DNA from 3 places in the Paenalkalicoccus suaedae genome. Region 3 is predicted to be linked to each of the others. Evidence: riboswitches for the same ligand, from Rfam matches in the RefSeq annotation. Region 3 holds a riboswitch; each other region holds the start of a gene.
The links. Region 3 has a riboswitch for thiamine pyrophosphate ahead of tenA (thiaminase II). Riboswitches for the same ligand answer to the same signal wherever they lie in the genome.
Positions count from the first base shown of each region.

Region 1 (10,451 bases), 1.1 Mb from region 3:
TAAATACCGTTGGACTCATTCTAAGCCACTCCTTTCATACTCCCTCAAGTATAAACGCTTGATAATAGAAAGAAAACGCTAACGTTATCATGAGCGTCTATGTATGTTACCATTAAAATACCAAAGTCTACATGATAACAAGGAGTGAAAGTATGCAAAGCGTAGAATGTGCCTTCAGTATGTTGCTCACAATCAGCGTAATCAGTCTTCTTTTTCATGCTATAAGACGTTTAGTAGCGCCTTTACAAGAAAAAACGATGTATCTTATACAACGAACGTTAAATAAAAAAGCGATATCTAACAGACGAAGGTAGCTGTTAGATATCGCTTTTTACATGCAATCATTTTTCTGAAATGAAAAGCAAGTAGAGACTAATTCTACTGATTCAGATTCTTATTTTTAGAAAAGCGTAGTAAGATCGCAAACTTAATCAAGTAGTATAGTCCACCTATCACCGTAATAGCCGCAGCTATAACACTCACCGTCATCAGAATATCTCCGACAAACGTTTGGTAATAGTTATTTGAAATAACGATGATTAACCCTAACACATATACCACCATCGCAAGCGTTCTTCTGTTCATCATGTGAGGTCCTCCTAACACGTGCTTCGCTCATACTCCGACCTTTTCCCTCTATGGTAAAGCAAAATTATGATGAAGTATACATAAATGGAGATATAAGGAGGGAAGTCCTAATCATGATAAACATAGTATCTCTCATCGTATATATTCTATTGCTGCTACCAATTGTTCTGCTATTCATCCTACTTTTCAGAATCAAGACGTTTTTAGAAAATCAAGTAACCCAAACGGACGAAGTGATCCACCACCTTCGCCAATTAAGGGAAGAACTAGATGACAAAAAGAAAAGAGACGTTCGCCATTAAAAAAGTATGCCACAAATGAAACGCTTCTCCACCTAGAAGCTCAAGAGCAGGCAGTCCCAGAAGGCATCCGTAGACAATCCGTGGGGAGTTGAGGCGCTCGAGACCCCACAGCCATGCGTTTAGGGTAAGGCGATAGCCGATCCCTGCATGTCGAGGAGGCTCGAGCGCCGAACCCACGGATGTCGAAGGGTGCCTGGCGGGCTGACTGCTCCTCCCTCTAAAAAAGCTCGAAGAGCTGCTCTTAACTAGTTGGCTTTTGGGTAACATGCTCTAAATTAGTTGGCACTTCATCAGCACGCTCTAAGCTAGTTGGCTCTTGATTAACTCGCACTAGTCGCTTATCCAAAATACCGATAGTAAACCGCTTTCGCCTCTGTCACATCAGCCGTCCCGTGAACCATCGCTCGACCATCCTTAAATAGCACCACTCGCTTCTCTTCGACCTCAAACGAAAGCAAGTACTCATTACGAAGCACGTGATCAAATGGTAATGATCTCGCTACCTCCGAGAGGGCAACCTCTCGTTTAGTGGGCGGACGCAATTGGACGCTGTCCCGTCCACATAGTACCGCAGCCTCGGTATGATTTTCGCGAAGCAAATAAGGATAGGTTGGCACTTCGCCACAGCTCGGACAGTCGGCGCGCTTAAAGCTATGCATCGACATGGTGCGATAGTTGTTTTGCCACAGGTCGCACGTCATAAGTGAGTCGGCTAAGACGTCCGTTGCACCAGTCAGTAGCTTGAGTACGTTCGTTACCTGATGCGCGACGACAATCTCTACGGCTGGCGCAATGATGCCTGCCGTGTCGCACGTAGGACCGCCGGTAGGCAACTCGTCTAGTAAGCAGGTGAGGCATGGCCCACCCTGACCCGGCAAAAACGTATACGACATCCCATAGCTTCCGATACAGGCGCCGTAAATCCATGGCACATCATGCTTTAACGAAAGGTCATTCACCATCATGCGTGCATCGAAATTATCTGTCGCATCAACGATGACGTCAATATCGCTAGCTAAAATTAAACGCTCTAGCTCCTCCGCCGTCGCATCCATCACGTGCGCAGTGATGGCAACCTCCTTGTTGATCGCTTCAAGGCGATCTTTTGCGATCGCCGCCTTTGGCATGCGGGCCGTTGCATCAGCTTCCGTGTACAAGCGCTGACGCTGAAGGTTCGTCCAATCTACGTAGTCGCGATCAATAAGCGTAAGGCGCCCAACGCCTGCTCGTGTCAGCATCTCGGAAGAGCTTGCGCCAAGCGCTCCAAGTCCAAGGATCAACACGTGTCCATCCCGAATACGCTTCTGCCCCTTCTTTCCTATTCCTGAAAAAAGCTCATGTCTAGAGTATCGATTCACCCGAGACCCTCCTGTGGGCTACTTGCTGTGGCGTATGGCTTTTTAGCAATGCGACCAGCTTCAAAGCCTAGTCGACCCGCTTCTGTCGCGAGCGCCATGGCACGCGCCATCTTTACTGGATCGTCTGCGCCAGCAATCGCCGTATTAAGAAGCACACCGTCTGCTCCTAGCTCCATCGCTTCTACCACATCCGCCGGTGATCCGAGTCCTGCATCGATAATAACCGGAACCGATGCCTGCTCGATGATTAACCGAAGCGACAATGGATTGACGATCCCCTGTCCTGACCCTATCGGGGACGCACCAGGCATAACTGCATGCACGCCAACCTCTTCGAGACGTCTCGCAAGTAGTACATCATCCGACGTGTATGGAAGTACCGTAAAGCCCTCCTTCACAAGCTCCTCAGACGCGCGCAGTGTCTCAATCGGATCCGGCAACAGCGTCTTTTGACAACCAATAACCTCCACCTTAATCATGTCGCATAAACCAGATGAACGAGCAAGCTTCGCAATACGCACCGCCTCCTCTGCCGTCTTCGCTCCAGCCGTATTTGGCAATAGCGAATAGCGACCCACATCAATTTCCTCCAAAAAGTTTGGCTGACTCGCATCCGCAACGTGCATCCTCGCGACCGAAAACGTCAAAATCTCCGAGCCCGACGCTGCAACAGCCTCTTTTTGCACCTTAAAATCCGCATACTTCCCCGTACCAACCATCAAACGCGATCCAAACGACTTCCCATTAATGACAAGCATGAATTAACCCCCTCCAACAAATTGAACAAGCTCAATAGCGTCCCCATCACGAACAACCACCTCATCAAACGACGACCGATCCACCGCTTCTCGGTTCAATTCCACGAGAATCAGCTTGGACCCCAAATCCAAATGCTCCAACAACTCACGCACAGACGCCGCCTCCAAAGGCAACTCGCGCGCCTCACCGTTAATATGCAAGACCATGCTCCACTACCCCCCTTCTCTCTGGCGAAACAGGCGCTAACGCCTCTGGCACCCTATTGTTCCAAACGAGGTCAGACACAAGCTGACCAGTTATCGCAGACAGGAGCATCCCATTTCGATAATGACCTGTTGCCATCACTAAACCTTGGATCTCTGGATGACGTCCGATATACGGTAAATCATCAAACGTACGCGGACGAACGCCGCTCCACGTCTCGTTCCACTTCGCTTTAGCAAGCTCTGGTACAAGCGCAGTTGCGCGCGCAAGTAATCCCATTACACCCTCTAGCGAAACGCCTTCTGTACCATCTCCTGGGTAGCTAGTCGCTCCGATTAACAGCTCGTTTTCCCCCTTCGGCACTAAGTAACAGTCGCGCGCATAAATCGTCCGTTGTAACAGTCGCTTCTCCGTCGTGACAGAGATAATTTCCCCCTTCACTGGAAGGAGTGGACAAAGCCCTGGTAACAGCTCACTACTTGCTACGCCGCTCGCCACAATTACGGTGTCCGCATAAAATTTTTGACTCGACGTCTCTATGCCACAGACGCGACCCTCTTTCATTAATAGCCGCTTCACATCCGTTTGCTCTAGTACCTCGACGCCATTTGCAATCGCCGCTCGCCAATACGCGAGCGTCAGTTGCTTGGATCTGATTTGTGCGCCTTCTTCGTAATGGACGCCCGCTTCTTTCGTCCGTAGCTTCGGCTCAAGCTCTCGCATGTCCTCTAAGGTAAGCGATCCCTTACTCCCTAATAGGAGCATGCCATTTTGCTCAAAGCCTATATCTATCCCCAATTCATCGAGAAAAAGTTGCGCAAGCTCCTTCAATTGCCTACGACTCTCCATCGCCAGGTCATAAAGTGGATGATCCGGCTGGTACTCCGCCTCAACAGCAAGCATCCCAGCCGCCTTTGACGAAGCTCCGTAGCCAAGGGTGCGTTGTTCTACTGCTAACACACGTACGCCCTGCTTCGACAAATAATACGAGATGGCTCCACCAATTACGCCTCCGCCAACAACAATGACATCATAGCTGTGCATCTAATCGCCTCCCTGTAAACTCATCCGTTGCCTGAATAGGGTCTCTCGCACCTAAAATTCCTGATAGGACGGCAATACCTGCCGCCCCTGTTGCTTCAATCTCTTCTATATGAAACGGCTTCACGCCTCCGATTGCATAAACTGGTAGGTGTGATGCCCGAACGACTTCCTCTAAAGCGGCTATACCGCGTGGTAACAGCCCTGGCTTCGAGGCAGTTGCATAAATGTGACCGTAAAATACATAGTCGGCATCCTCCACCTCTGTAAGCTCCGACACGTCGTGGATGGATCTCCCGACGCGCAGCGTAGGCGCAAGCTGTTTCACTATCTTTGGAGATAAGCTTAAGCCTCCTAAGTGAACTCCTCCTGCCCCTAACGCAAGCGCAACGTCAACACGATCGTTTATCACGAGCTTCTCTTTTGGAAAGCCAGCTTTCACTAACTGCTGTCCAAGTTCATAGACGTCCCTTGCTGACGAACGCTTTTCTCGTATGTGTAAGGCATCAATACGTGGCGCAAGCTTTGTGGCAGTTTGCGCATCGATCTCTCCATTGCCACTAGAAAGAACGTGTACCTGTAATCGCACGGTTCCTTCCTCCTTCCTCTAAAAAAGGCATACAAAAAGCCACCTCCTGATGTAGATAGGAAGTGGCTGTTAAGGGTGATTTGGGATCGATACGTTGATGTACCGATGCTAACAGTCGAGGCACTTCCCTACGCTAGTATGAACTAGATCAGGTTCTGAGGGTCCGGATTATCTCCGTCTCAGCCCGCACGTTCAGGCTCCCCTAGTGGATTGCTATATGAATTTAGTTAAACTTTACCATGGAAGGCGGTTTACATGCAACTGTTGTACCTCCCTCTAATGTCGTCTATGATTCGGCAATGAAATATGCTTTAATAGGGGTATTGTTTAGACTTAAAAGGAGGCTCACCCCTTTATGCAACACAACTATGCACAGCCTAAAAAAAGACCTCAGGCGTTGCATCCTGCTGGGTCGTTTTTAGATAAAATACCCCCTGCACCAAAAGCGCCGCTGCTCACTTCGGTGATTCGCGAGTCCGACAGCGACTATTCGTATTTACATAGATTAGAGGAATCTGGCATCACACTAAATGAGCAACAGCTAGAAGCCGTTCGCCACGGTGATGGACCTGCGCGAATTATCGCAGGTGCTGGCAGTGGAAAGACACGCGTCCTCGTCTCTCGGACCGGCTACTTAACTTCCGTCAATGGTGTTTCTCCCAAAAACATTCTCCTGCTTACCTTTACGAGAAAAGCAGCGGATGAGATGCGAAGCCGAATTGCGAAGCTCCCAGGCTACACGCCATCCTTAGCAAAGCAACTGACTGCTGGGACGTTCCACTCGATTTTTTACCGGCTATTAGTTAGTCGAGGCTATGATCATCGGATTTTGCAAAACGATCGGCACAAGCAAATCGCCATCAAGCGCATCTTAAAAACGCGTGGCTTGCACGATTCGTATGAGCCAGAGACTCTGCTTGCCACCTTGTCAGAGCTAAAAAGCCGCATGAAAACCGCGCACGATATTGACGCTAAAACGCACATTGAGCACGAGACCAAAGCCATCCTGATCGCCTATGAGGACTGGAAGGACGAGCACCACTATATAGATTTTGACGACATGCTCCTCCTCGCTTGGAAATTGCTCAATGAGGACAACGAGCTACTCGGTAAGCTTCAGACACGCTTTCGCTACATCCTCTGTGACGAGTGGCAGGACACAAATCCGATCCAATTCGAGCTCATTCGCATGCTCACAGGCACGCACCAAAACCTTTTCGTCGTTGGCGATGACGACCAGACGATTTACAGCTTTAACGGCGCAGACAGCACCATCATACTCGACTTCGACAAGCACTATCCGCGCGCCACAACCATCACCCTGCCCGTCAACTACCGCTCCACACCAGGGATTCTCGGGCTAGGCAATGCAATCATCGAGCATAATACGATGCGCCATCCCAAAACGCTCCAGACCGCCAATTCTCCTGGACAAACCACGTTGTATCTCCGACCAGCAACAACAGACGACGAAGCTGAGCAGATCGTCGCGAATGTGTCGGCGGACATCGCATCCGGTAAACGCCGTTTAAGAGAGATCGCGATCCTGCACAGGACCTTTTCCTGTAGCCGAGCGATGGTCGACCAACTGGTGCTTCGCGGCATTCCGTTTGTGACATTCGGAAAGCAGGAAACCTTTTATGAATCGGGACTCGTAAAGCCAGTGTTAGACCACCTCCGACTTGCCGTGGATCCTAACAATATCGACGCCGTCAGTGGCATGGTGTCGACGCTTTACCTGGCGCGTGAGACAACGATGGCACACATTCACCGTCAGGATATTGTTAGTCCAGAGCCAAAGCTATTACTGCATGCGATGACACTACCACATTTAAAGGAGTTTCAACGCACCGCAATTTCTCGCCGGATGAAATTAATTGAGTCGTTAGCAGGTAAAAAGCCTCGAGACGCGATTAGACAGGTACGCGCTGTCTACGATGCGTATCTCGACGCAGACGAGCGCCGCGTTGCAACGTTAGACAAAGACATGGTCAAGGAGATGCTTACGGAGCTTGAGGCTTCGGCGGATAAGTTTGGGTCAATTAAGGAGTATCTATCCTTCATTGAGGATATTATCGCCCGCCATAAAGAGATGGAAGAGCTTCGCAAGCAGTCCGACGCAGACGTGCTATCGTTGATGACGATCCACCGCGCGAAGGGTCTCGAATTCCCTGTCGTGTACGTGATCGGAGCATCGGAAACGATTTTGCCACACTCCTCTGCCCTTGAGGCGGATAAGCGATCTGACTTGATGATCGACGGAAAAGGGAAGCAAAAAGTAGAGCACGCTATTGAGGAAGAACGTCGTCTTTTATACGTTGCCGTCACGCGCGCCATGGAGGAGCTCTATATTAGCTCGCCCTCCTACTATCGAGGAAAAGAAACAGATGTCTCTCGCTTCTTACTCGAGGCCTTCGGCGAAAAAGAACGCCCTCGCACCTCGCTCGAACGATCTGGTCGGTCTGGTCGGTCTGATCGTGCGTTTGCCAGTCGCGTCGCAGAACAAAAGCCACGCCTGCGCATCACTGCCCTCGTTTGGGACTGCACAAGCAAAAGCTGCAACGGCTGGATGCGCGTCTCTCCACAAGACGAGTCCGAGCGACTGTCAGAGAAAGCCTGTCCACTTTGTAAGACGAAGATGAAACAGGTGGAGAAAGAAATTACAGCATAGGACGCTTATACATGTAGAGCCCCTCTTTGGAGGGGTTCTTTTGGTTGTGAGGGGGTTTGAGATTCTGCGTTGCTTGTCTCACTTCCCACCTCCCTTCCCTCATCAAGATCCTCTTCTTTCCCGCCCCACTAAAAAGGTGACCACTGTTAACCTTGCCCTCCAATTACAGGAATTTTAATAAGCGGTTATACGCTATGGAAATACTATATAGTGAAGCAAACAGAACACCTACCTGACCCTATCCTCTCGTGAGAAAACCTAACTCGAGATGCAATCATGGTACATCACGGTGTACCTGATTTGTTCTGTTGCATGACACCATATTTTCGTATGCTACAGCTAGGAGGCAATCATATGCGTTTATCCTATAGACAACTTTCACTTATGGAAATGCTTCTATATGTAGGAAGCATGACTGTCACACATTTAGCCCAAAGCTTTAACGTCAGTCGCAAAGCTATTTACGATGATCTGGAAGCTATTCGCTTTTGGCTACAGGAAGAAAAAACGGGGACACTTTCAAAGGATTCGCTTGGACGTTATTCGATTAAACAGCCTGATCGTCACATGGAGCAACGCATGTTTGAGGAATCGCACCGCTTTCGAAACTTTGAAATAAAAGAGCGGCATGCTTTTCTTCTTTTCCACCTTGTCGCCAATCCTTACACGACACTTGACGAGCTAATGAAGCATCTAGATGTGAGTAGAAATACACTCCAGTCTGACATGCAGGCTGTAAGGAAAGTGGCATCTAATGCGAATGTTACGATTCGCTACTATCAGCAGCACTACAGCTTTGTAGGCGATGAATGGACCGTCCGGATGTTTTTAATTAACGCCTGTAGTCCTTACGTGCAAAAGCTGAAGCACGAGACACTCCTTCCGCCAAGTCGAAGCTATGGACCACCATTGTCCCCGCAGGCGTGGGATTGTCTAGACCTTTCTATTTTTATTCAGCAAAAGCGAATGGATCTTGGGTACACGATCATTGAATTACCGTATTCAAAGGATGGTGAGGACCCTGAGGCTACGTACACAGCGCTCTTAAAAAAGGGCTTTTCTCACCAAAAGCAGCTAGACACTAGTTTACTTACGGGCGTGACTCAGTTACTTGAGACGTACACCAATTTAACAGGCGCCAAGCTCCTGCCACACGTAGACCAAAAAATACTGGCTCATTTAGAACCAGCACTTGCGAGAGGTAAGCTTGGGATCGTCATGCACAATCCGCTCCAGCAAGAGGTCGAGCAAAAGTATGCACATACGTATCGTCTGTTAAAAATGGGACTCAGACAGCTTGCTCCGTTCCCGCTCACTGACTTATTTGAGCAGCACGAAGCCTCCTACCTCACTCTACTTGTGCTCAGTCATGTGGAGGAAAAGAAAGCAGGGGTTCCTATTATCGTGGCCTGTTATGAAGGGACGAGCGTCTCTTATTCTGTGAAGCATCAGCTTATAAGGCTCGGAATCCCTGATACAGATATCCAGTGCTTAAGTTTTGATAACCTACCAGAATCGATGGAGTTACTTGTCACTACCACACAGATTCCACCACATCTACATGCAAAAAAATGGCTCAAGGTTTCGCCTATCCTAACAGAATCAGATAAGGCAAAATTGCAACACGCCATCGGGGACGGTCACCACGTTTCACAAAACTCGATCTTAGAGATTGTGAAGCGCAATGTCTCGCCGCACAGCTACAAGGCAATATTGAATGAAATACAGATACAAGCTCGATTAGAAGAGCAACGGAGCTTAAAAGGAGACCAAGACATTATGTTACGGGATTTGATTACAGAGGAAACGATCCAGCTATTAGATCGCGTAGAGGACTGGGAGAGTGCGATTGATGTAGTCGCTGCGCCACTTATAAATACAGAGAAAATAGACGCTACGTATGTGGCAGCAATTAAAGAAAACATTCATAAGAATGGCGCGTACATTGTGCTACGTGAAGAATTCGCTTTGCCTCATGCAAGACCAGGGGAAGGCGTTAATGAGCTCAGCATGAGCCTCACCATTCTACGAGAGCCCGTCGGATTCGCTTCGACAGAGACACCGGTACGCGTGATGGTTCTGCTAGCAGCAGTTGATTCATCCTCCCATTTGAATGCCTTGGCAGAGCTTGTCGAGCTCATCTCTGACGAAGACAGCTTTGCAAAGCTAAAAGCCGCAACAACCGAACAAGAAGTCCTCACTATATTACAGGAGAAGGAGTAGATCATAATGAGAGTATTAGCCGTATGTGGATTTGGAGTAGGGTCATCGATGGCCCTCAGAATGCAGGTAGAAAAGGCACTAAAGGAGTTAGGAGTTGACGCGGAGGTCGATAACACAGACATCGCATCTGCCGCATCACAAACGCCAGATCTCATTTACACATCGCCGGAATTTGCTGAACAGTTAGAGTCACAGGTAACATGTCCAATTGTCGCTATTAAGGAATTTATGAACTATCAAGAGGTGCTACAGGCAAGTAAAAGTCAGCTTCAAAACGATTAAGGGGGAAGCAAGATGGACTTTATTCAACTCATTATTTCAGAAGTATTCCGACAGCCGCCAATTTTACTCGGACTCATTGCTATGCTCGGATTACTCTTGCAGAAAAAACCGTTCAGCGATGTTGTCAAAGGGACGGCGTTAACCGCTATTGGCGTACTTATCTTAACAATTGGGACAGATATCATTGTCAGTTCGATTTTACCTATTCAAAACGCTGTGACCTCCATTGCCGTTGATGGCAGTGGAGAAGAGGTTGCAGGCTCCATAGATATTTTAGCTGATTACGGTGGAGCAATCGGTATTGCCATGATGCTCGCCTTCTTAGCGAACGTTCTCGTGGCACGTTTCACAAAGATTAATCACATTTTCTTAACGGGGCACATGCTTTTCTGGTTCCCTTATATTTTCGTAGCAGTTGCTGTAGAAAATCAGTT
Region 1 is NZ_CP041372.2:273,860-284,310, reverse strand. Features, by position in the region: gene FLK61_RS01825 (hypothetical protein) at 1-19, opposite strand, end outside; gene FLK61_RS01820 (hypothetical protein) at 379-588, opposite strand; gene FLK61_RS01815 (hypothetical protein) at 702-890, shown strand; gene FLK61_RS01810 (ThiF family adenylyltransferase) at 1,229-2,248, opposite strand; gene FLK61_RS01805 (thiazole synthase) at 2,245-3,006, opposite strand; gene thiS (sulfur carrier protein ThiS) at 3,010-3,213, opposite strand; gene FLK61_RS01795 (FAD-dependent oxidoreductase) at 3,197-4,255, opposite strand; gene FLK61_RS01790 (thiamine phosphate synthase) at 4,242-4,841, opposite strand; TPP riboswitch at 4,950-5,055, opposite strand; gene FLK61_RS01785 (UvrD-helicase domain-containing protein) at 5,197-7,512, shown strand; gene FLK61_RS01780 (BglG family transcription antiterminator) at 7,867-9,735, shown strand; gene FLK61_RS01775 (PTS sugar transporter subunit IIB) at 9,742-10,017, shown strand; gene ulaA (PTS ascorbate transporter subunit IIC) at 10,030-10,451, shown strand, end outside.
Region 1: it holds a riboswitch for thiamine pyrophosphate, as region 3 does, so the genes downstream of both, FLK61_RS01790 (thiamine phosphate synthase) here and tenA (thiaminase II) in region 3, are expected to answer to the same signal.

Region 2 (10,451 bases), 1.1 Mb from region 3:
AAATCGTTCCCATCGCTGCATTTACTTCATTCGTTGCCATCGCTTTAGCAACCGCATCAAGTAAAAGCGTCCCTGATAATGTTTCGTTAATCATCATATATTCATGAAGCTTTTTGCCGTCCCCTCCTGTAAGTCCAGAGACGGAGCGGACATTTTCCATAATTCCTCGATTAACCGCTCGCTCCATCACGTCTAAATTCCGCTCCATTTGCGCCATAACCTCTTCACGTGTTCGGTCATGAATAGCCATTTCTTGTTTAATCATAATTTCGGAGAGTAGCTCCCCTTGTTCTTCTGCCTGCGTTACTAATTCTTCTACGTTACGAAACATTGGTAGACACTCCTTCCTATTCGTGTATCTTCGTTACTTGATTAATATGAGGCAACGTCGCAATTTCTTGCAGAAGCTCCTCCGTCACATTTTGGTCGACCTCAATGACCATCAGTGCCTCTTTACCAAGGTCTTTACGCGATACTTCCATATGTCCTATATTTACTTCATTATTTGCAAGTAAGGTTGCGACTTTCGCAATAGCTCCATATTTATCATCATGTACGACGATAATTGCGGGGTGATTTCCACTTAAACGAAGCTCAAATGTATTTAGCTCTTTTATTTCTACTTTCCCTCCGCCGATAGAAATACCTACAAGCTCCATCGATTTCTCGTCATCGGATAAGGTAATTCTAACCGTATTTGGATGCGCTGAAACAGCATCATCTTCAATAAATTCATAGGCTAATCCTTTTTCTTCCGCAAATTTAAATGCTTCTTTTAATCGTTCATCATACGTATCAAACCCCAATACCCCTCCAACTAGTGCTACATCGGTACCGTGACCTTGATACGTTTTAGCAAACGATCCATATAGTCTAAAGATGGCCTTTTTGGGCTCTGTTCTAAAAAGCTGGCGAGCTACCAAGCCAATTCTTGCTGCTCCTGCCGTGTGTGAGCTTGAAGGACCGATCATGACTGGACCAATAATATCAAATACACTTCTATATTTCACCATAGATTCCCCCTTGTACGTCTATATGGAATCGCTTTCATCATTATACTCTTCGCATACATGTCTATTTTAACAAACGAAGCATCGAAGAGCGAATAATTATCAAAAAGATTTCAAAACAAAAGGAGCCGATCGTGAACGAACACGAAAAGCTCCTAGTATGCTACATAGGTGTAACAGAGACCGATACCGTACCAGGGCCTACGTGTGTCCCGATAACCGGTCCAATATCTGTGATAACCTCTCGCTCCACCTTAAACTGAGACTTAACAGCTTCCATAATCATAGCTGCATCGTCAGAAGCTTTTGCGTGCGAGATTCCGACATGAAGTGTTTTACCTTCATACTCATCTTTTAGGCGATCGATAATCTTTTGAATCGCTTTTTTCTGTCCACGTACCTTCTCATACGGGTAAACTTCGCCCTCTTTATTTAAAGAAAGGATCGGCTTAATTTTTAATAAAGATCCAACTAATGCAGATGCTTTACCGATTCGACCATTCTTTTGTAAATACTCAAGTGTATCTACTAAGAAGTAAACAGACGTTGTCTCAAGCATTTCGTTAATCCGTTGCATGATAGCATCCTTCGTAGCACCAGACTTTGCTAAAATTGCAGCTTCTACCACGATAATACCAATCGCATAAGAGGCACGTTTTGTGTCCACTACAGTTACAGGTACTTCTTCTCCGAGTGTTTGCTCTGCCATATAAGCAGACTGGAAAGTACCACTAAGCTTCGAGGATAAATGCAACGAAATAATTTCCGTTTTATTTTTTTCGTATAATGATGTATATACTTCCTCAAACTGGAGTGGAGTTGGCTGAGATGTAGTCGGGACAAACTCATAAGACTCAAGCTTATCGTAGAAATTTGCAGGTGTTAAGTCTATTCCATCCTCATATGTCTCTTCGCCGAAGTGGACCTTTAGAGGAACGACATGAATATTTAGCTCCTGCAGAATATCCTTTGGAATATCTGCAGTTGAATCAGTAACAATTTGAATAGTCATATGAATGTCCTCCAATATTTATTCAACTGCTAAAATGTACGAATAAAGTGGCTGATTCCCTTTATGAACCTCAACTTCTACGTCTTCAAAGCTTGATTCGATATAGTTAGATAGAGCATTAGCTTCAGATTCTGTACGATCTTCCCCGTAAATAACTGTCACGATCTCCGAATCCTCATCGACAAGATTCTTCACAAGCTCCTCTGCAACCTTAGCAACGTCAGCGCCATTAGCAACAATATTTTTTTCCGAGATTCCCATGAAGTCACCCTTTGTAATGGAGACGCCATTTAAGCTAGTATCTCGCACTGCGTACGTAACTTCTCCTGTACGAACACCTTTAAGCGCGTCCGTCATATCAGATACGTTATCAGATAGTTCCTGTTCAGCATTAAAAGCGAGCATAGCAGCAAGGCCTTGTGGTACCGTTTTAGAAGGAACAACTTGTACATCTACATCCGCCACTTCCGCTGCTTGGTTAGCTGCCATAATAATATTGCTGTTATTAGGTAATAGGATGACCTTTTCTGCATTGGCTTCTTCAATAGCGCGAATAAAGTCCTCCGTAGACGGATTCATCGTTTGGCCACCTTCAATGACCTTTTTAACACCGAGACCCTCAAAGAGCTCTTTAATGCCTGATCCCATGCTGACTGTAATCACCGCATACTCCGTTTTTTCCGGCTTTTGGTGAGGTGTATCCATTCCTAGTAAACTAGAATGTTGCTCGCGCATATTCTCTACTTTAACGTTTACAAGAGAACCGTATGCTTGTGCATCATTAATAACATTCCCAGGGTTTTCTACGTGAATATGAATTTTTAAAAGATCTTCGTCAGAAACAACGAGTAACGAGTCACCGTATTTGTCTAGTTGCTCACGAAACGCCTGCTCATCATATGGATATTGCTCAAGTTTCTTGTCTTCAAACTTCACCATGACCTCTGTACAATAACCAAACTCAATGTCTTCAGTAGCCATATGACTCTGAGCAGATTGATGGTGCTCAAATTTAACAAGCTCTTCTAGAGATGGAGCTGATTCCTCTGCAGTCTGAATCGCTTCTCCTTTAAGAACTGCTAAGAAGCCTTCATAAATAGTGACTAACCCTTGTCCACCTGAGTCAACTACACCAACCTCTTTTAATACAGGTAGTAGGTCTGGAGTACGCTTTAAGGATGCTTTCGCTTCCTTTAGCACATCAGACATAACCTCAATGACGTCTGTCTTCTTCTCTGCAGAAGCTACTGCTTGTTTAGCTGCATCTTTAGCAACTGTTAAGATTGTTCCCTCAACAGGCTTCATAACAGCCTTATAGGCAGTGTCTACTCCATGCTGAAGAGCCAGGCTTAAATCTTTTGCCTGGAGTGTTTCTTTTTTCTCTACAGACTTTGAAAATCCTCGGAATAACTGAGAAAGTATAACTCCCGAGTTGCCACGAGCACCCATTAAAAGACCTTTAGCAAATGCTTGAGCTATTCTTCCTACATGGTCATGCGGTGCGTTTTTTACTTCTTTCACTCCTGAAGTAATGGTTAAATTCATGTTTGTCCCTGTATCACCATCCGGAACAGGAAAGACATTTAGTGCATCGATTTTCTTTGAGTTATTAGAGAGGTTTGTTGCACCCTCAATGAGCATTTGCGCAAACTTATCTCCCTCGATCTTGTTAACCACACGTGTTCCTCCTAACTAATCACATCTAATCGTTCGCTACGCGAACACCTGATACAAAAATATTTACAGACGTTACTTTAAGTCCTAGCATTTGTTCTAGCTGATACTTTACTTTTTGTTGTACGTTATGAGCTACCTCTGAAATCTTTGTCCCATAGCTTACGATAATGTACATATCAATATGTACGTCGTCATTATCCTCGCGAATAACAACACCCCGCGCTAAATTTTCGCGGCCTAAAAGATCCGTAATGCCGTCTTTTAGCTGCTTTTGAGATGCCATGCCAACAATCCCGTAGCAGTCTACTGCGGCCCCACCAGCGATTACTGCCGTTACTTCTTTAGATACATCAATATTTCCATAGTTTGTTTTAATTTCGATCGTCATAAATGTCATTGCCTCCTCAAAAAGGTTTTTACCGAAAGGCTATCGCCATTTTACTATAAAACCGAACATTATGAAAGGCACTCCGGTATATATACTACCTGAAGCGAATCGGCTGTCAAGGTTTTTTACTTGAAATATCTCTGAAATCACTTGTATTTAACAGAATGCTATGCTAATATATCCAAGTATGTTGTTTGAAATAACTGTGATTGAAAGTTACGGTTTGAAAGAAGGAGGGATTTCCATGGCACGCAGATGTGTTATTACAGGTAAAGGTCCATCTACTGGAAACAAGCGTTCACACGCACTTAACTCAACGAAGCGTCGTTGGGGCGCAAACGTTCAAAAGGTACGAATTTTAGTGGACGGTAAGCCGAAGCGCGTATACGTTTCAGCTCGCGCACTTAAGTCTGGTAAAGTTCAGCGCGTATAATTTTGTGACCTATTACGTAAAAGGACTCCTAATCCGTTAATCGGATTAGGAGTCCTTTTCTTTGTATTACCCTTTTCCAATTGTGCCAAGTACAGCTCGCACAACGCCCCCTATAAACTTCGGCAAACGGATCGTATAAAACTTCATGCTACTCCCTCCTGACGGAAAAAAGCGATTCTATTACATATATATTCAGTCTGCCACAGATAGTACCACTTAATTTTCGTCCTTGGACTCAATCACGATTACTTTACCTGATTCAATCTTCACAATTGCTTCGTCATCTACGATTTCATTACTAACACAAAGGCTCGAACCACGCTTTAATTGAGCATTTGTTAATTCATATTTCACTCCAGTAAGCGTTATTCCAGAAACTTTTTCTGTAATAGCTAATAAGGATAAATAGGTGTATATGGAATGCTTTACATGTTTGACGCCGCTATCTAGATAACTCATTCGATTGGAAGTATTGAGTATCTCCACTTCAATCCCACGTGTAGCAGCAACCTCTAACAACTGCACGTTCATTAAAAAGTGATCTAATCTGCCTCCTGTCGCCCCAACAATAATAAGCTTTTTAGCGTTAAATCTTTCTTTAACAATATCAAGTGCCAGCTCCATATCTGTCTGATCTTTTTCTGCAGGGAAAGTGGTTAGTTCTACTGATTCTGCTTTTAGTTGCTTTAAATATGTTTCTCCGATTGAATCAAAGTCCCCGATAGCAAGATTTGGTGTAATACAAGCCTCTAAAAGATAATAAGCTCCTCTATCAACGCCTATAATGCCAGTCGGTTTAAGCTCGTCGCAAAGCTCTTGAAGGGATGGAAGGTCCACTTTTGGACCTCCTGCTACTAACAAATATGTCATGCTACACGTCCGTTAGAGGGGTGTAGCACGACTTTTCCCTTATTAGCAAATAAGACCATGATAATGACTAAAATAACAAATGTAGGTGCGATATAGCTTAGATTATAGATAAATGAATACCATACTGGCGACATCCCTTCAGGGGCAAAGCTACCGAACCAAATTACACCTGCAGTAAAGTGTGAAAGTAATCGTAATGCAGATGCTAATGCCACTCCTGCGATAAGAAGTGTAAGCTTTTTACGGAACGAAGCCTGACTTGAAAAACGAAAAATACCAGCTAAACCTATCACTAAAAAGGCGATCGGATAGTCGAGTAATGCCTGCGCCCAGTGAACCACGAATGAATTAAACATTAGATTTAATGTGCCAAACAATCCGCCAGCTATAATCCCAGCAATAACTCCTCGTCTATAAGCGAGAATAAGGATTGGAAGCATAGAGAGCGTAATAGATCCCCCTTGAGGCATTTGAAACAGTGGAATTAAGTCTAACACATAAGCAAGACCGCTCATAATAGCGATTTCGAGCATAATAAGTAATCGTTTGTTTTGTCTCATAATAAATAATCCCCTTTTTTTAGAACCACAAAAAAAGACAGCTTATGCCGAGAAGGCAACAGCTGTCTGTTAGCATCATCTCCACATCCCTACGCAAGTATCAACTTACAGGTTTAAAGGGTCGAAGCGCATGCTTCCTCTCAGTCCTCTAAGACTCCCCTTGTGGTTCATTATTTTAATTTCGTTTAAGTAATTTCACTTTACTACTGTTGACGAATTTTCGCAATGGCAGCGTGTCGATCCTCTTGATTATAAATAGCCGATCCCGCAACAAGAACATTTGCACCAGCATCTACGCACTGTTTTGCTGTCATTTCGTTGACGCCACCATCGACTTCAATCTCAATATCACGATCTCCGACAAGCTCTTTTACTTCTGTAATTTTGGGTAGCACGGAAGAAATAAAAGATTGCCCACCGAAGCCTGGATTTACTGTCATAAGTAATACCATATCAATATCGTCAATAATTGGCTTGATCACATCTACTGGAGTAGCCGGATTTAATACAACGCCTGCTTTAACCCCATTTTCTTTAATCAAATGAATCGTACGGTGCAAGTGAGGACATGCCTCTACGTGTACCGTAATAATATCCGCTCCAGCTTTACAAAAGTCAGGAATATATTGATCCGGATTTTCGATCATAAGGTGCACATCTAACGGTAATGTCGTAATCGGACGCACAGCTTCAACAATAAGCGGTCCAATCGTAATGTTCGGAACAAAATGACCGTCCATTACATCGATGTGAATATAATCCGCTCCTCCTTCCTCGACATCCTTAATTTCTTTACCTAGTTCGGCAAAATTAGCTGAAAGAATAGATGGTGCAATTTTAACTGACATGCTAGTACCTCCGCTTTTGCGATTTAATTTCTTCTAAAAATTGAATATAGCTATCATAACGATGCTGCGCAATCTCTCCATCTTCGACAGCTGCCTTGACCGCACATTTAGGCTCATTTGAATGCGTACATCCTCTAAACTTGCATTCCTGTATTCGATCAGCCATTTCAGGATAGCAGGCGGAGAGAGAGTCCTCGGTAATACCATGGTAATCTAGAGAACTAAAACCAGGAGTATCTGCTACATAGCCACCTTCGATAGGAATAAGCTCCACGTGTCTCGTGGTGTGCTTCCCTCGATTTAAGCTTTTTGAGATCGCATTCGTCTCTAAATCTAGCTCCGGCTTTATCGCATTTAACAGCGATGATTTACCAACACCCGATTGTCCAGCAAAAACAGACACACGATTTGCTAAGGCAGGCTTCAACTCTTCGATCGTATCCGCTTGGTGAACCGATGTAGATATCACTTCATAGCCGATTTTTTCATACTCCTTTTTATACTGACGAATCTCTTCTAGTTTTTCCTCTGGCAATAAATCCATCTTAGATAAGCATATAAGTGGTTGAATGTCGTTTGCTTCAATATGCACAAGGAATTTGTCTAGTAATAGTGGACTAAACGCCGGCTCATGGACAGAAAAAACGAGTACAGCCTGTTCAACATTCGCTATTGGAGGACGAATGAGCTCATTCGTCCTATCATGTAATTCTAATACATATCCGTCTGTACGATTTTCCGCTTCAAAAACAACCCAGTCTCCAACTAGTGGCGTTAGCTTTCTCTTTCTAAAGTTCCCTCTACCTCTGCACTGAAAAATGCCGTCCTCGTTTTCGACATAGTAAAATCCACTTAATGCTTTTACGATTCTCCCAATTGCCATGCAAACCTCCATTTATTGATAGCTTAATAATTCCTCATAGGTGTATTCGTAAGGTGACTCTGAGAATTCTTGTCCATTCACATATAAAAGCAGATATCCTGTGTCACCTGGGTTTAACGTCATAGGTAGCGTAAATCTAGTCGTCTCCGTGATGGACTCGCTAACGACTTCTCTAGGTGTATCGCTCTCAGAATCAATAATAGAGATTTGAATACGATACTCAGGTGGTTCTGATCCCTCTGGCGCAGGCGGTACTTCTACTGAAAATGGTACGTCACTTGTAACTGGACCGTCCTCTTCGCCAGGATCTGGCTCTGGCTCCGGTTCTGGATCTGGCTCAGGAGTCTCAATCTCAGAAGATCCCCCTGAAGACGATGGCTCAGGTCCACGTGAGAAAGTAACCTCTACTGTTACAGGAGCATTAATTTCTGTCCCTCTTGATGGAGATTGTGCAATAACTAATCCTGACTCAATGGATGGATGGAAATCTTCTTCGAATCTTAATGTTACATAAGGATTATCATCCATCTGATCGAGTACCTCAGAACGCGTCATTCCAAACAAATTATCCATCACATACGTCATACCCTCACTAACCGTAAGAGTGACAACTGTTTCTTCTGCAATGACTGGTTCATTTGCTTCTGGTGACTGCGATAAAACTGTTCCTTCATCTTCTGTCGCACTCTCTTCATAAACAACTTCTATATCCTCAAAATCTGCTAAAAGCTCTTCCGCTTCCTCAAGTGATAGACCAACTACATCATTCATGTCGACCGTGCCATTCGCTTCGTTAGCAAATACCGTCACTAAAGAGCCCTCTTTTACGTTATTACCACCTTGAGGATTCGTTGAGATAACATGGTCTGGTTCCACAGTATCGTCTTCTCTATACGTGAGCTCTACTTCTAAACCTAGCGTTTCAAGCTCTGCTACTACTTCTGAGGACGGCTGCCCAACTAACCCTTCAGGAATCGTCACATCATTTACATAAAGTAGTCTTGGAATAAGGAAGAACACTAAAAATAACAGTAAAGCAAGAAATAGAGCCGATAAGCCAATCCATTTCCCTACACGCTTTTTCTTCTTTTTAGCAGGTTCTGCTGCAGGACCTTGAGCAGGTGCCTCGTCCGGCTTCCTTACTAGCGTTGGGTCACCTTCAAGCGGCGCATCAGCCGGTATAACAGGAATAGCTTTTGTCGCTTCAGGATCGTCCTCGCGCTCAATTGGCGCCTCATTCACTCGTGAAGGATCCAGTATAGTAGCTAATTCTCGTTGCAGTTCATCTGCTGACTCATAGCGGTTCGTAACATCTTTCGCTGTTAGCTTCATGATCATATTATCCACGCTTTGAGGCACATGCGGCGCTTTTTCTGTCACAGAAGGAATGGGTTCTTGAATATGCTTAATAGCAACAGAAACAGCTGTGTCCCCTTTGAACGGTGCTTCACCCGTTAGCATTTCAAACCCGATTATCCCTAAGGAATAAAGATCCGATTTAAAGGTGACCTGTCCACCACGTGCTTGTTCTGGCGATAAGTAGTGAACCGAGCCCAACACAGAATTTGTATGCGTAATGGTTGCTTCGTTAATCGCACGAGCAATCCCAAAATCTGTTACTTTAGCAATGCCATCTACACCAATCAATATGTTTTGAGGCTTTATATCCCGGTGTACGATATGGTTCGCATGGGCGTGAGAGAGCGCCGAGGCAATTTGTTTTAAAATACGAATAGACTCATCAACCGAAAGCGACCCATTCGCAACAACATAGTCCTTTAACGTTTCGCCCTCGACGTACTCCATAACAATATAATATAAATCCTCTTCTTCCCCGACGTCATATATACTAACAACGTTCGGATGAGAGAGGCTAGTTGCCGCTTCTGCTTCGCGTCTAAATCGTTGAATAAACTCATCGTCATTAGAAAACTGCGTTTTGAGCATTTTTACAGCGACATGACGATCGAGAATAAGATCTTTCGCTAAATAAACGTCTGCCATCCCGCCGCCGCCAATTGGACGAATTAATTTATAGCGATCGTTTAAACGTTTTCCTATCATGATGCATTCACTTCCTTTTGATGCCTAACGAGCGCTACGGTGATATTGTCCTCTCCACCGCGATTATTCGCCTCATTAATCATTGCGCGAGCAGCTTCCTCGAGCGGAATTTCTTGATCGTTAAAGATCGCAGACAAATCCATAGCAGATAGCTTGTTTGTTAACCCATCCGTGCAAAGTACAAGTAACGATCCTGAATTCCACGCAACGACACCAGTATCAATTTCAATAGTTGGCTCTGTGCCAAGTGCTCTCATTAATACATTCTTGCGAGGGTGCACTTCTGCTTCCTGCTCGGAAATTTCTCCACGTCTAACTAACTCTCCTACTAGAGAGTGATCTTTCGTTAATTGCGTAAGTTCATTTTCTTCATACAAGTAAATGCGAGAGTCTCCTACATGACAAAAAGAAATGAAAGAGTCTGTGCATATCGTCGCAACGAGGGTCGTCCCCATCCCTTTACAATCGGTATGCTCATTCGCATAGTCGAGAATGTGTTTATTTGCTTTTACAACGGTTGTTCGTAAGAAATCTTCTGCTTCTTCTTGAGAGAGAAGACTATCGTTACTTTGCCAGGATTCAAGGAGCACTTTTTTTGCCAGCTTACTCGCAACGTCTCCTGCCTGATGACCACCCATCCCATCAGCAACTAAAGCTAATAGCTGGCCGTTGTCTTTTTTAGCAACAGCAACACTATCTTCATTAT
Region 2 is NZ_CP041372.2:2,076,753-2,087,203, forward strand. Features, by position in the region: gene sdaAA (L-serine ammonia-lyase, iron-sulfur-dependent, subunit alpha) at 1-331, opposite strand, end outside; gene sdaAB (L-serine ammonia-lyase, iron-sulfur-dependent subunit beta) at 348-1,010, opposite strand; gene FLK61_RS11010 (DegV family protein) at 1,174-2,022, opposite strand; gene FLK61_RS11015 (DAK2 domain-containing protein) at 2,041-3,663, opposite strand; gene FLK61_RS11020 (Asp23/Gls24 family envelope stress response protein) at 3,725-4,087, opposite strand; gene rpmB (50S ribosomal protein L28) at 4,332-4,520, shown strand; gene spoVM (stage V sporulation protein SpoVM) at 4,587-4,667, opposite strand; gene FLK61_RS11035 (thiamine diphosphokinase) at 4,737-5,390, opposite strand; gene thiT (energy-coupled thiamine transporter ThiT) at 5,387-5,950, opposite strand; TPP riboswitch at 6,020-6,121, opposite strand; gene rpe (ribulose-phosphate 3-epimerase) at 6,154-6,798, opposite strand; gene rsgA (ribosome small subunit-dependent GTPase A) at 6,800-7,681, opposite strand; gene pknB (Stk1 family PASTA domain-containing Ser/Thr kinase) at 7,694-9,745, opposite strand; gene FLK61_RS11060 (Stp1/IreP family PP2C-type Ser/Thr phosphatase) at 9,742-10,451, opposite strand, start outside.
Region 2: it holds a riboswitch for thiamine pyrophosphate, as region 3 does, so the genes downstream of both, thiT (energy-coupled thiamine transporter ThiT) here and tenA (thiaminase II) in region 3, are expected to answer to the same signal.

Region 3 (10,451 bases):
TGAACACATTATTAGAGAACGTGAACACACTTTGCTGAAAATCGGGAGAAGTTGAACACATTCTCGGAGAACGTGAACACACTTTGCAGAAAACCCAGAGAAGTTAAACACACTTACATAAAGAAAGCGCTCTTAAACCTTGCAATAAATTCAGAAAATTCCCCTTGCTTTTTAATGTGACATACTTTATTTTAATAGTATGACATAATAACAAAAAAGAGGTGAATTGGCGTGGCTCATTGCGTGTTTGTAGTATCTGATTCTGTTGGGGAAACGGCTGATCGGCTTGTGCAGGCGGCACTTACGCAGTTTCGTGCGGCGGTAACGATTGAACGGTATTCATTTGTAACGGATATCGATATGCTCGAGCGCATCGTTGTTTCTGCAGCAAAAAAGGGAGCAATCATTGCTTATACCTTTGTCCTGCCGGAGTTACTCGTGCAGGTGACACGGCTCCAGGAGGCGCATGACGTGCAAATGGTCGACTTGATCACACCGATGATGACGCTGATCCAAGATACGGTCCAAGAAGCGCCGCGCGCAGAGCCGGGCCGAATGCGACGGCTAGATGAGGACTATTTTAAGCGAATGGAAGCCGTAGAGTTTGCGGTGAAATATGATGATGCGAAGCGAGTCGAAGAAGGCATCAAGCAGGCGGATCTTGTACTCATAGGCGTCTCACGCACGTCGAAAACGCCCCTCTCCATGTACCTCGCGCATAAACAGTGGAAGGTGGCGAACGTGCCGCTGGTACCTGAAGTGGCGGTACCGAAAAGCCTCTTCGACCTCCCACGCGGACGATGCATTGGGCTGACGCTATCACCAGATAAGCTTAAGCAAATCCGCACAACGCGAATGAAGTCCATGGGAGCACCATCGACTGGCACATATGCGAGCTTTGAACGCATTTTAGAGGAGATGACCTATGCGGAAACGATTATGAAACGCGTCGGCTGCCCGACGATTGACGTGACAAATCGAGCTGTTGAGGAAACAGCGGAGTACATTGTAGACATGGTGAATATGGAAAGGGGAATCCGACTATGACAACGCAATTCGTGTTTGACTTCGCTACAACGACAAAGGTGACAAAGGAACTCGCCGGAGGAAAGGGCGCCAACCTCGCTGAGATGACGCGGATTGGGCTACCTGTACCGCCTGGATTTACGATAACAACGGAGGCCTGTCTGCAATACGATGCGGCAGGACGCAAACTACCTGACACCATCCGCGAACAGACGCTAACAGCACTCGCAGAGCTCGAAGCTAAAACCGGTAAAAGACTTGGTGACAACACGAATCCACTGTTTGTTTCTGTCCGGTCAGGGGCGGTTGTGTCGATGCCGGGGATGATGGATACTGTGCTAAATCTCGGCATGAACGATGACACGGCGCGTGCGTTTGCCGAGCAGACGGGGAATCCGCGGTTTGCTTACGACTGCTACCGTCGCTTTTTGCAAATGTTCTCCGATGTCGTGCTCGGCGTTGACATGTTTTACTTTGAACGCGAGCTTGAGCATTACCGCGAGCAGAAGGGCTATAAAACGGATCCAGAGCTCACGGCCGACGACTGGAAGGAGCTCATCCAAACCTTCAAGCTTATCGTACAGAAAAAACATAAACAGCCTTTCCCAGAGGATCCACACGAGCAGCTTATGCTAGCGGTTGCCGCTGTGTTCCGCTCGTGGTACAACGACCGAGCGATGATTTATCGCCGTGTGCACCACATTCCACATACGCTTGGAACGGCCGTCAACATTCAGTCGATGGTCTTCGGCAACATGGGAGACACGTCCGGAACGGGAGTAGCATTTACGCGCAATCCATCAACAGGAGAGGCGACATTATACGGCGAATACCTCGTTAACGCACAGGGAGAGGACGTTGTAGCGGGTATTCGCACGCCGAATCCGATCGCGGAGCTTGCGTCTGCGATGCCGGACGTGTTCGCTCAATTTAAGGAGACATGCGAACGCCTTGAAGCGCACTACCGTGATATGCAGGACATTGAGTTTACTGTAGAAGATGGCAAGCTTTACCTGCTACAAACGCGAAATGGCAAGCGTACGGCCGCAGCTGGTGTTCGTATTGCCGTTGAAATGGTACGCGAGGGTATTCTGACCCGTGAAGAAGCGCTTCTACGCGTAGACGCGGACCAAGTGGACAAACTGCTCCATGCGCGCATTGATGATTCCGTTGACCGCGATGTGTTTGCAAAGGGATTACCGGCGTCACCGGGCGCTGCGAGTGGCGCAATCGTCTTTTCCGCTGACGATGCGGCGAAGCGAGCGGCCGATGGCGAGCGCGTGATCCTCGTCCGCCCAGAGACGACGCCTGATGACATTCACGGGATCATCGCGGCCGAGGCCGTGCTCACGACTCGAGGCGGCATGACGAGCCACGCGGCGGTAGTCGCTCGCGGCATGGGCAAAGCGTGCGTCTGCGGTTGTGAGGAGTTAAACGTCGGCGAGAATACTCTCTCTGTCGCGGGAGAAACGTTAGTGGAAGGTACGATCATCACGCTTGACGGAGGCACCGGGGAGGTCTACATCGGCGAGGCGCCGATGGTGATGCCAGAGTTATCGGATGAATTTAACGAACTGTTAACGTGGGCCGATGACGTCCGTCGCATGATGGTTCGCGCAAATGCGGATCAGCCACTAGATGCAAAACGTGCAGTTGAGTTTGGAGCAGAAGGCATCGGCCTTTGTCGGACGGAGCATATGTTTATGGAGGCTGACCGAATTCCAGTTGTCCGCGAGATGATTTTTGCCAAAACGATGACGGAGCGCGAGGCGGCCTTGCAACGTTTGGAACCTATGCAGGAAGAGGACTTTTTTGGATTATTCGAGGAGATGGGAGGTCGTCCTGTTACGATTCGCTTATTGGATCCACCGTTACACGAGTTTCTCCCAGACAAGGAGGAATTGATTGTGCGGGTGACGGAGCTTGGGATTACGGGTGAACATCCGGCGGAGCTGACGGAGAAGCGGCGGTTATTGTCGCTTGTGTCGGAGCTTGAGGAGAAGAATCCGATGCTTGGTCACCGTGGCTGTCGTTTAGGGATGACGCATCCTGAGATTTACGCGATGCAGGCTCGTGCGATTTTTAAGGCGGCGGTGCGATCTGGCGCTGTGCCTGAGGTGATGATTCCACTTGTTGGTCATGTGAATGAGCTTGCGGCGATGCGTGCGGTTGTGGAAGAAGAGGCGGCGCGTGTGGAGGCGGATCAGGGTGTGACGCTGACGTATACGGTCGGGACGATGATTGAGGTGCCGCGTGCGGCTATTACAGCGGATGTGATTGCGGCTGAGGCGGACTTTTTCTCCTTCGGGACGAACGATTTGACGCAGACGACGTTTGGCTATAGTCGTGATGATGCGGAAGGGAAGTTTTTGACGCAGTATGTGGAGCGGGAGACGTTGCCTCGTAATCCGTTTGTGCATATTGATGAGGATGGCGTTGGTCGCTTAGTTCGGCAGGGCGTGGAGCTTGGTCGTGGGTCGAAGCCTGGTTTAAAGGCTGGTATTTGTGGGGAGCACGGTGGCGATCCGGAGTCGATTGATTTCTGTGAGCGTGTTGGGCTTGACTATGTGAGTTGTTCGCCATACCGGGTGCCGACGGCGCGGTTGGCGGCGGCGCAGGCGACGCTTCGGTTGCGGTCAGGGGAGACGGTGGAGGTTTAGAGTGAGGGTATTTTGTAGGTCAAGAGATTAAGGTCAAGTGAGTGAGGTCAAGACCAAGGTCAAGTGCGGTCACCTTTCGGTGCCCCTACGCGTCGTTTGCAACTACCGGTGGTTGTTTGCTCAACTATTTCGAACGGCCAAACCAATGGCCGTTCGAAAGGATTTTCGCTGCGCGAAAGTGCTACCACTGGTAGTACGCAAACGCCGCTACGGGGCTCCTACGGTTACGAATTATTGTTAGTAAAACCTTCCTCTTTTTTGTGGCTACGAGGCGAAAGGGCGTTGCCTCGCTTTTCTTTAAGAATAGGCTCTATACTTGAGTAATAATGTGCACTGCGTGAAGTATAAATCATGTGAATAAAACCAAATGCGTGCTGTGAGTGAGGTAATGCGTACGGCGGCACCTTCTTTAGTTACGGTAATGATAAGGATCGGTTCACCTTCTATTTAGAGGAGGTGGGCTTTTTTGTAGTGGGGAAATATATCGCAAGTGAGTATAAGTATGCCGCATCGAAATAGAACAATGCCAAAAAAGATGTATGCCCCATCAAGGAAGAACGATACCATAAGTTAATCAGTCTGTAAGATTACCTACCTGAGAATTTACAGCTTCATCACATTGCCTACATATTTTCTAAATAATGTGATTACATAATTTGAGAATGGGGTAAATATACAGGGAGAAATTAGCAAATGGGGAGGAGACGAGCTTTGTTGTAGTTCGTAAAAGTCTGCAATAAAGTACCAGTTGTCCATTCGAAGGCCTTAGTCGATTTACGAATAAATCAAATAAGAAAGCAGGGATCAGATATGCAGGTTAAGAATAGCCAAAAGCTGTTGCAACGTTACATGGACGTTCGTGGATACTCTCATAAGCTAGTGGAAAACCTAGAGATTGAAGATTTTTTATTGCAAGCAGCAACGCATGTCAGCCCGACCAAGTGGCATTTAGCCCACACCACGTGGTTTTTCGAAAAATTTATCCTCGAGGCATACATAGATAGCTACGAGCATTATAACGAGGTATTTTTGTATCTATTTAATTCGTATTACAAGCGCATCGGTAATCCGCATCCGCAGTCTGAGCGTGGGCTCATCTCGCGTCCGACTGTGAATGAGACGATGGCGTACCGAAAGCATGTTGACACCCATATGAAGGAATTGCTCTCTCAAGATCCTGATCAGCTCGATCCGAAGCTTCTTGAGGTACTTGAGATTGGTCTTCAGCACGAGCAACAGCATCAGGAGCTGATTTTAATGGATCTGCTCTATAACTTCTCGCATAACCCAGTGCCACCAGCTTTTTTACCTGAATCTTCAGAAAAAATGGGTGAAGCACCAGCCCTTACATTCCATACTTTTGAAGAGGGGATGACAGAGGTTGGACATAGTGGAGACGGGTTTGCGTTTGATAATGAGGAGCCGCGTCACCGCACGTTTTTACATGCGTTTAAGCTCGCTAATCGTCCCGTTACAAATGGAGAGTTTATGGCATTTATTGAAGATGGAGGCTACGAACGCGCTGAGCTATGGTTGTCTGATGGTTTTCAAACGGTTCAGGATGAAGGGTGGAAGCATCCCCTTTATTGGATGAGACAAGACACTAGCTGGATGATGTTTACGTTAGGCGGAACGGTCGATATTGACCCAGATGCGCCAGTCTGTCACGTGAGTTTCTATGAAGCAGATGCTTATGCGCGTTGGGCAGGAAGAAGGTTGCCGACGGAATCGGAGTGGGAGCATGCGCTAGCAAACGAGGTCATCGAAGGCAACTTTATGGAGGATATGGTGCTCGCTCCAACGTCCCTTTACAGTGGCAAAATGTTTGAAAAGGCATATGGTGATGTATGGGAATGGACACAAAGTCCATACACGGCCTACCCGAGAAGCAAGCCATTAGAAGGTGCTTTAGGCGAGTACAATGCCAAATTTATGTCCAACCAGTTAGTGCTACGCGGGGGCTCCTGTGTAACACCGCTGTCCCATATTAGACCGACGTATCGCAATTTTTTCTACCCACAAATGCGCTGGCAGTTTAGCGGCTTTAGATTGGCGGATGATGTATGAGAATAGAAAAGGTAAGTCAACACGGCATGCTCCAAGGCTTAATGTCTGAGCCGAAAACCATCTCGGCGAAATACTTTTATGATGAGCGCGGATCAGCGTTATTTGAAGCGATCACCGCGCTACCTGAATATTATCAAACGCGCACGGAAGCGAGCATTCTGGAGGCATCGCTACCAAAACTCGCGTCATACATGGATCGTCCGGTGACACTGATCGAGTACGGAAGTGGCAGTAGCGCAAAAACGCGAATTTTACTCGAGCACCTATCGAACGTCAACACGTACATTCCAATCGACATCTCAGAGGAATTCCTGGCCCAAACCGTGCAACAGCTAAGCCTAGACTTCCCAGCAATTCGCGTAACCGGCGTCTCGGCAGACTACACGCTACCAATCACCCTACCACCTTCTCAGTCAGAAAAGCGGGTCGTGTTCTTCCCAGGCTCTACGATTGGTAACTTTGAACCAGATGAGGCAAAAGCATTTTTAGCAAACAGCCGTCACATGCTACATGCAGGCGACTTATTTTTACTCGGTGTCGACCGTAAAAAAGATGTGTCCGTCGTCGAAGCAGCCTACGACGACTCCGCCGGAGTAACAGCTGCATTCAATAAAAATGTCATTGCCCGTTTAAATAGAGAAACAGGTGCGAAGCTAGATGAATCAGCTTTTTCACATGTAGCTTTCTATAACAAGCGCAAAGGCAGAATCGAGATGCATTTGAAGGTCAGGTCGGATCAAGACATGCAGGGCTTAGGCGCTGGCATTCAGTTTAGTGAGGGCGAGCTCATTCATACGGAAAACTCGTACAAGTTTGACGAGTCCGACATCCACGAACTCGCTGTCGCAGCAGGATTTACAGTGAGGGAAATTCTCTCTGACGAAAAGGAATACTTTAGCGTCTGTGTGCTAGAAGTGCCAGGAGCGGAGTAGAGGGTATAGGTAGATGGAGCCCGTGAACGAGAGTGTTCACGGGCTCTTATTTGTGCTGGTTTAGGGGGAGGAGGCACGACGGCGAAAGGATTGCGCAAGTTGGAGGGAGAATTGCGTAAGTTGAAGCGCCGATCGCGTGAAAGTAAGGGTCAACCGCGCGAAAAAGCAGTCGAACTGCGTAACGCGGAAAAAACCGCGCAAGTTGGAGGGAGAATTGCGTAAGTTGAAGCGCCGATCGCGCGAAAGTAAGGGTCAACCGCGCGAAAAAGCAGGTGAACTGCGTAACGCGAAAAAAACCGCGCAAGTTGAAGGGCGAACTGCGTAAGTTGAAGCGCCGATCGCGTGAAAGTAAGGGTCAACCGCGTGAAAAACCAATGGAACTGCGTAACGTGGAAAAAACCGCGCAAGTTGAAGGGCGAACTGCGTAAGTTAAAGCGTCAATCGCGTGAAAGTAGAGGTCAACCGCGCGAAAAACCAGTCGAACTGCGTAACGTGGAAAAAACCGCGCAAGTTAAAGGGCGAACTGCGTAAGTTGAAGCGTCGATCGCGTGAAAGTAGGGGTCAATCGCGCGAAAAAGCAGTCGAACTGCGTAACGCGGAAAAAACCGCGCAAGTTGAAGGGAGAATTGCGTAAGTTAAGGCGCCGATCGCGTGAAAGTAAGGGTCAACCGCGCGAAAAAGCAGGTGAACTGCGTAACGCGGAAAGAACCGCGCAAGTTGGAGGGTGAACTGCGCAAGTTAACGCGACGCTAGCTTAAACCAAATCCCCCCTCACCATCCAAGGTAAATAGTTGCAACATTTCCACTTATTATGTATGATGGACATAGAATATCCACTAGGGGAGCCGAAAGCCGGCTGAGACGACGCGTTTGCGTTGGACCCTTTGAACCTGATCTGGTTGGTACCAGCGGAGGAAAGTGGTTAGGTCGTGCTATGGCGCAGCCTCTCTTTCCCGTGATCGCGAGAAGAGAGGCTGCGCTTCTTTTTCGTGGTGACGTAGGAGCCTGTTGTTGATTAAAATGGACGCGTTAACAAAACGTGCTTGTCAAACAGCTCGGCACTTGATACACCTCGCCTCGCCTTTCCTTATCTTTAGCGTTCTATCCAACCGAAAGGACTACTAGTGGTATTCTCCAATTAAAAAGGAGGAATACGAAGATGAATTTTTCGGATCAGTTACGACAGGAAGCAGCGCCAATTTTTGATGCAATTATGGAGCATCCGTTCGTGCGAGGCATTGCGAATGGCGACGTGCCGAAAGAAGCACTAATTCACTACGTGAAGCAGGATTTTGAGTACCTCACGACATTTTGCCGCATTTATGGACTCGCTATTTCGAAGTGTGAGAACCGCGAGGACATGATTTTCTTCCGCGATCAAATCTCGTTTGTGCTTAACGACGAGATTCATCCGCACAACAATTTTTGCGAGGTCGCCGGCGTAAGCTATGAAGACCTGCAGAAGGCCGCGCTCGCGCCGACCGCTCATCACTACACGCGCCACATGCTTCAAGCAGCCACTACAGGCTCTTTGGGCGAAACATTAGCAGCGCTTGCTCCATGTCCGTGGACGTACTGGGAGATCGGGCGCAATCTGATGAACGAAATCAATCCAACAACCGACCATCCATTTTATGACTGGATTACGTTTTATGGAGACAAAGACGTTAGTTTGATTACAGAAACGTTTAAACAGAAAATAGATGCTTGTGCAGAAGCGGCTGGACCAGCGGAGCGTTCTCGTATGATGGAGCACTTCCTCATTAGTACACAGCTTGAGCATCAGTTCTGGACGATGGCCTTTGAACAAGAGAAATGGCCCGTTCCAGAAGGCGTTCTAAAATAATCGATAAACAAAAAAAGCCCCTTAGCGGGCTTTTTTTGTTGCCATAATTGGAGCAGTGCGACCCGATTTTCTCGACAAAAAGCTGTGTAAGGTCATGCCTATCATAATCAGCAGAAGACCGAGTATCGCGATGCCGCTTGGGAGTCGGGTAGAGAGGAGAAGGACTTCGCCGACCATAACGAAAATCACCTGGGTCGACTGCGTTGCCTCGACGGCTCCGAGTCGTTCGCTATCGCCGCGAACACGATCGGTTGCGATGAAGAACAGCGTCGTTGCGATAACGCCAGACGAAACGCCGACGATAAAGGCTTGAAGCACTTGACTCGCGGGCGGTGGGCCAACGGTTACGAGACCAGCTCCGGCAAGAAGTAGCCAAAACGGTGTCGTCATAAGCGTCATGCCAAGTATGCGCTGAAACGTGTCAAGGCGCCCGTCAACGAGCTCCATCATTTTGCGGTTGCCAAGCGGATAAGCAAATGCAGCCAAAACAACTGGCAAAATTCCTGCAAGCATCGAGAGTTGCAGACCATCCGCGTGCTGCCACTGAATCAGCACAACGCCGGCAAATATAATGAGCGAGAGCATAAGCGACTGCACGGCAAGCTTTTGCTTGAGGAAAATCGGGCCGATCAGAATCCCGGCAACGATCGTCAGCTGCCACGTTCCGGCTATGAGCCAGCCAGGTCCATAAGCTGCTGCATATGTAAGAGGTACATAAAAGAGCACAAAGCCAACGAAGCTCCAGCCGAGCCATGATAACGGTGCTTTTTTTATTTCAGTGAAGATTTGGCTGAGGTTACGTCTGAATAGGACAAGTAAAAGTAAGAAAGGGATCATAAATAAAAAGCGTAGGGACGAGCTCCACAGAAAGCTGCCGCCACTTAGTTCCATCGAGCGGTTCAAAATGAATGTGACAGCAAAAAACATGGAGGCCAGTATGCCGATTGCGATTTCTTTCATTGTGTATGCCACCTTTAATGAAGTTGTTGGTTTTTACTATACGCCTAGTTGTTGGAAAATGGAAGAGTTTGTTGCAGGGTGAAAAGTTAAAGACAGAATAGAAGGTGAGGGTTCACTAACTTTTGAGTGCAGTACATAAAACATGAGTACGGTACATTCTTTTCTAGAAAAATACGAAGATCCTGGTTGCTAACTGCCATGCTATCAAATCCTTAAAGAAGGTGCCCTTTCATATTAATCGTCTTCATGCATTACTCTCTAAGCAACTAGCACCTAACGCGACTTTAGATAGAGAGTTTACAAGAAAATAGGCATATTACTTTTATTCATAGACTTGCTTGACGTTTCTGTGAATAAGGCGTATAGTCATAAATCGTAACGATTACTATTTACAAAAGGAGCTTATACACATGAAAAAACAGACAATGCTTATCGGTTCTGCGATGACTGCTGCTTTGCTTTTAGCGGCTTGTAATTCTAATGACGAAACGTCAGGAAACGAAGCAAACACAACGAACGTTGCAACAGAAGAGGCTAACAACATGAATACTGAGAATGAGCCTGTTGCAGAGAACGATACGAATGTAGAGGAAGAAGAGCACAATCACGATCATAACAATGATCATAATCACGACCATAACGATGATCACAATCATAACGATGACCACGACCATGACCATGATCATAATCATAACGATGACCACGATCATGACCACGACCACGCGCACGGGCATGAGCTAAGTGAAGAAGAGCAAGCAATTTACAGCGGCTATTTCGAAGATGATCAAATTGAAGACCGTGAATTATCCGATTGGGAAGGTGAATGGCAGTCTGTCTATCCTTACCTTGTTTCTGGAGAATTAGATGAAGTCATGGAGCACAAGGCGAGCGAGAGCGATTCCATGACGGCTGAGGAGTACAAAGAGTACTATGAAATCGGCTACGAAACAGACGTCGATT
Region 3 is NZ_CP041372.2:3,136,221-3,146,671, reverse strand. Features, by position in the region: gene FLK61_RS16460 (pyruvate, water dikinase regulatory protein) at 232-1,047, shown strand; gene ppdK (pyruvate, phosphate dikinase) at 1,044-3,686, shown strand; gene egtB (ergothioneine biosynthesis protein EgtB) at 4,497-5,753, shown strand; gene egtD (L-histidine N(alpha)-methyltransferase) at 5,750-6,685, shown strand; TPP riboswitch at 7,514-7,619, shown strand; gene tenA (thiaminase II) at 7,845-8,531, shown strand; gene FLK61_RS16435 (DMT family transporter) at 8,553-9,491, opposite strand; gene FLK61_RS16430 (metal-binding protein ZinT) at 9,902-10,451, shown strand, end outside.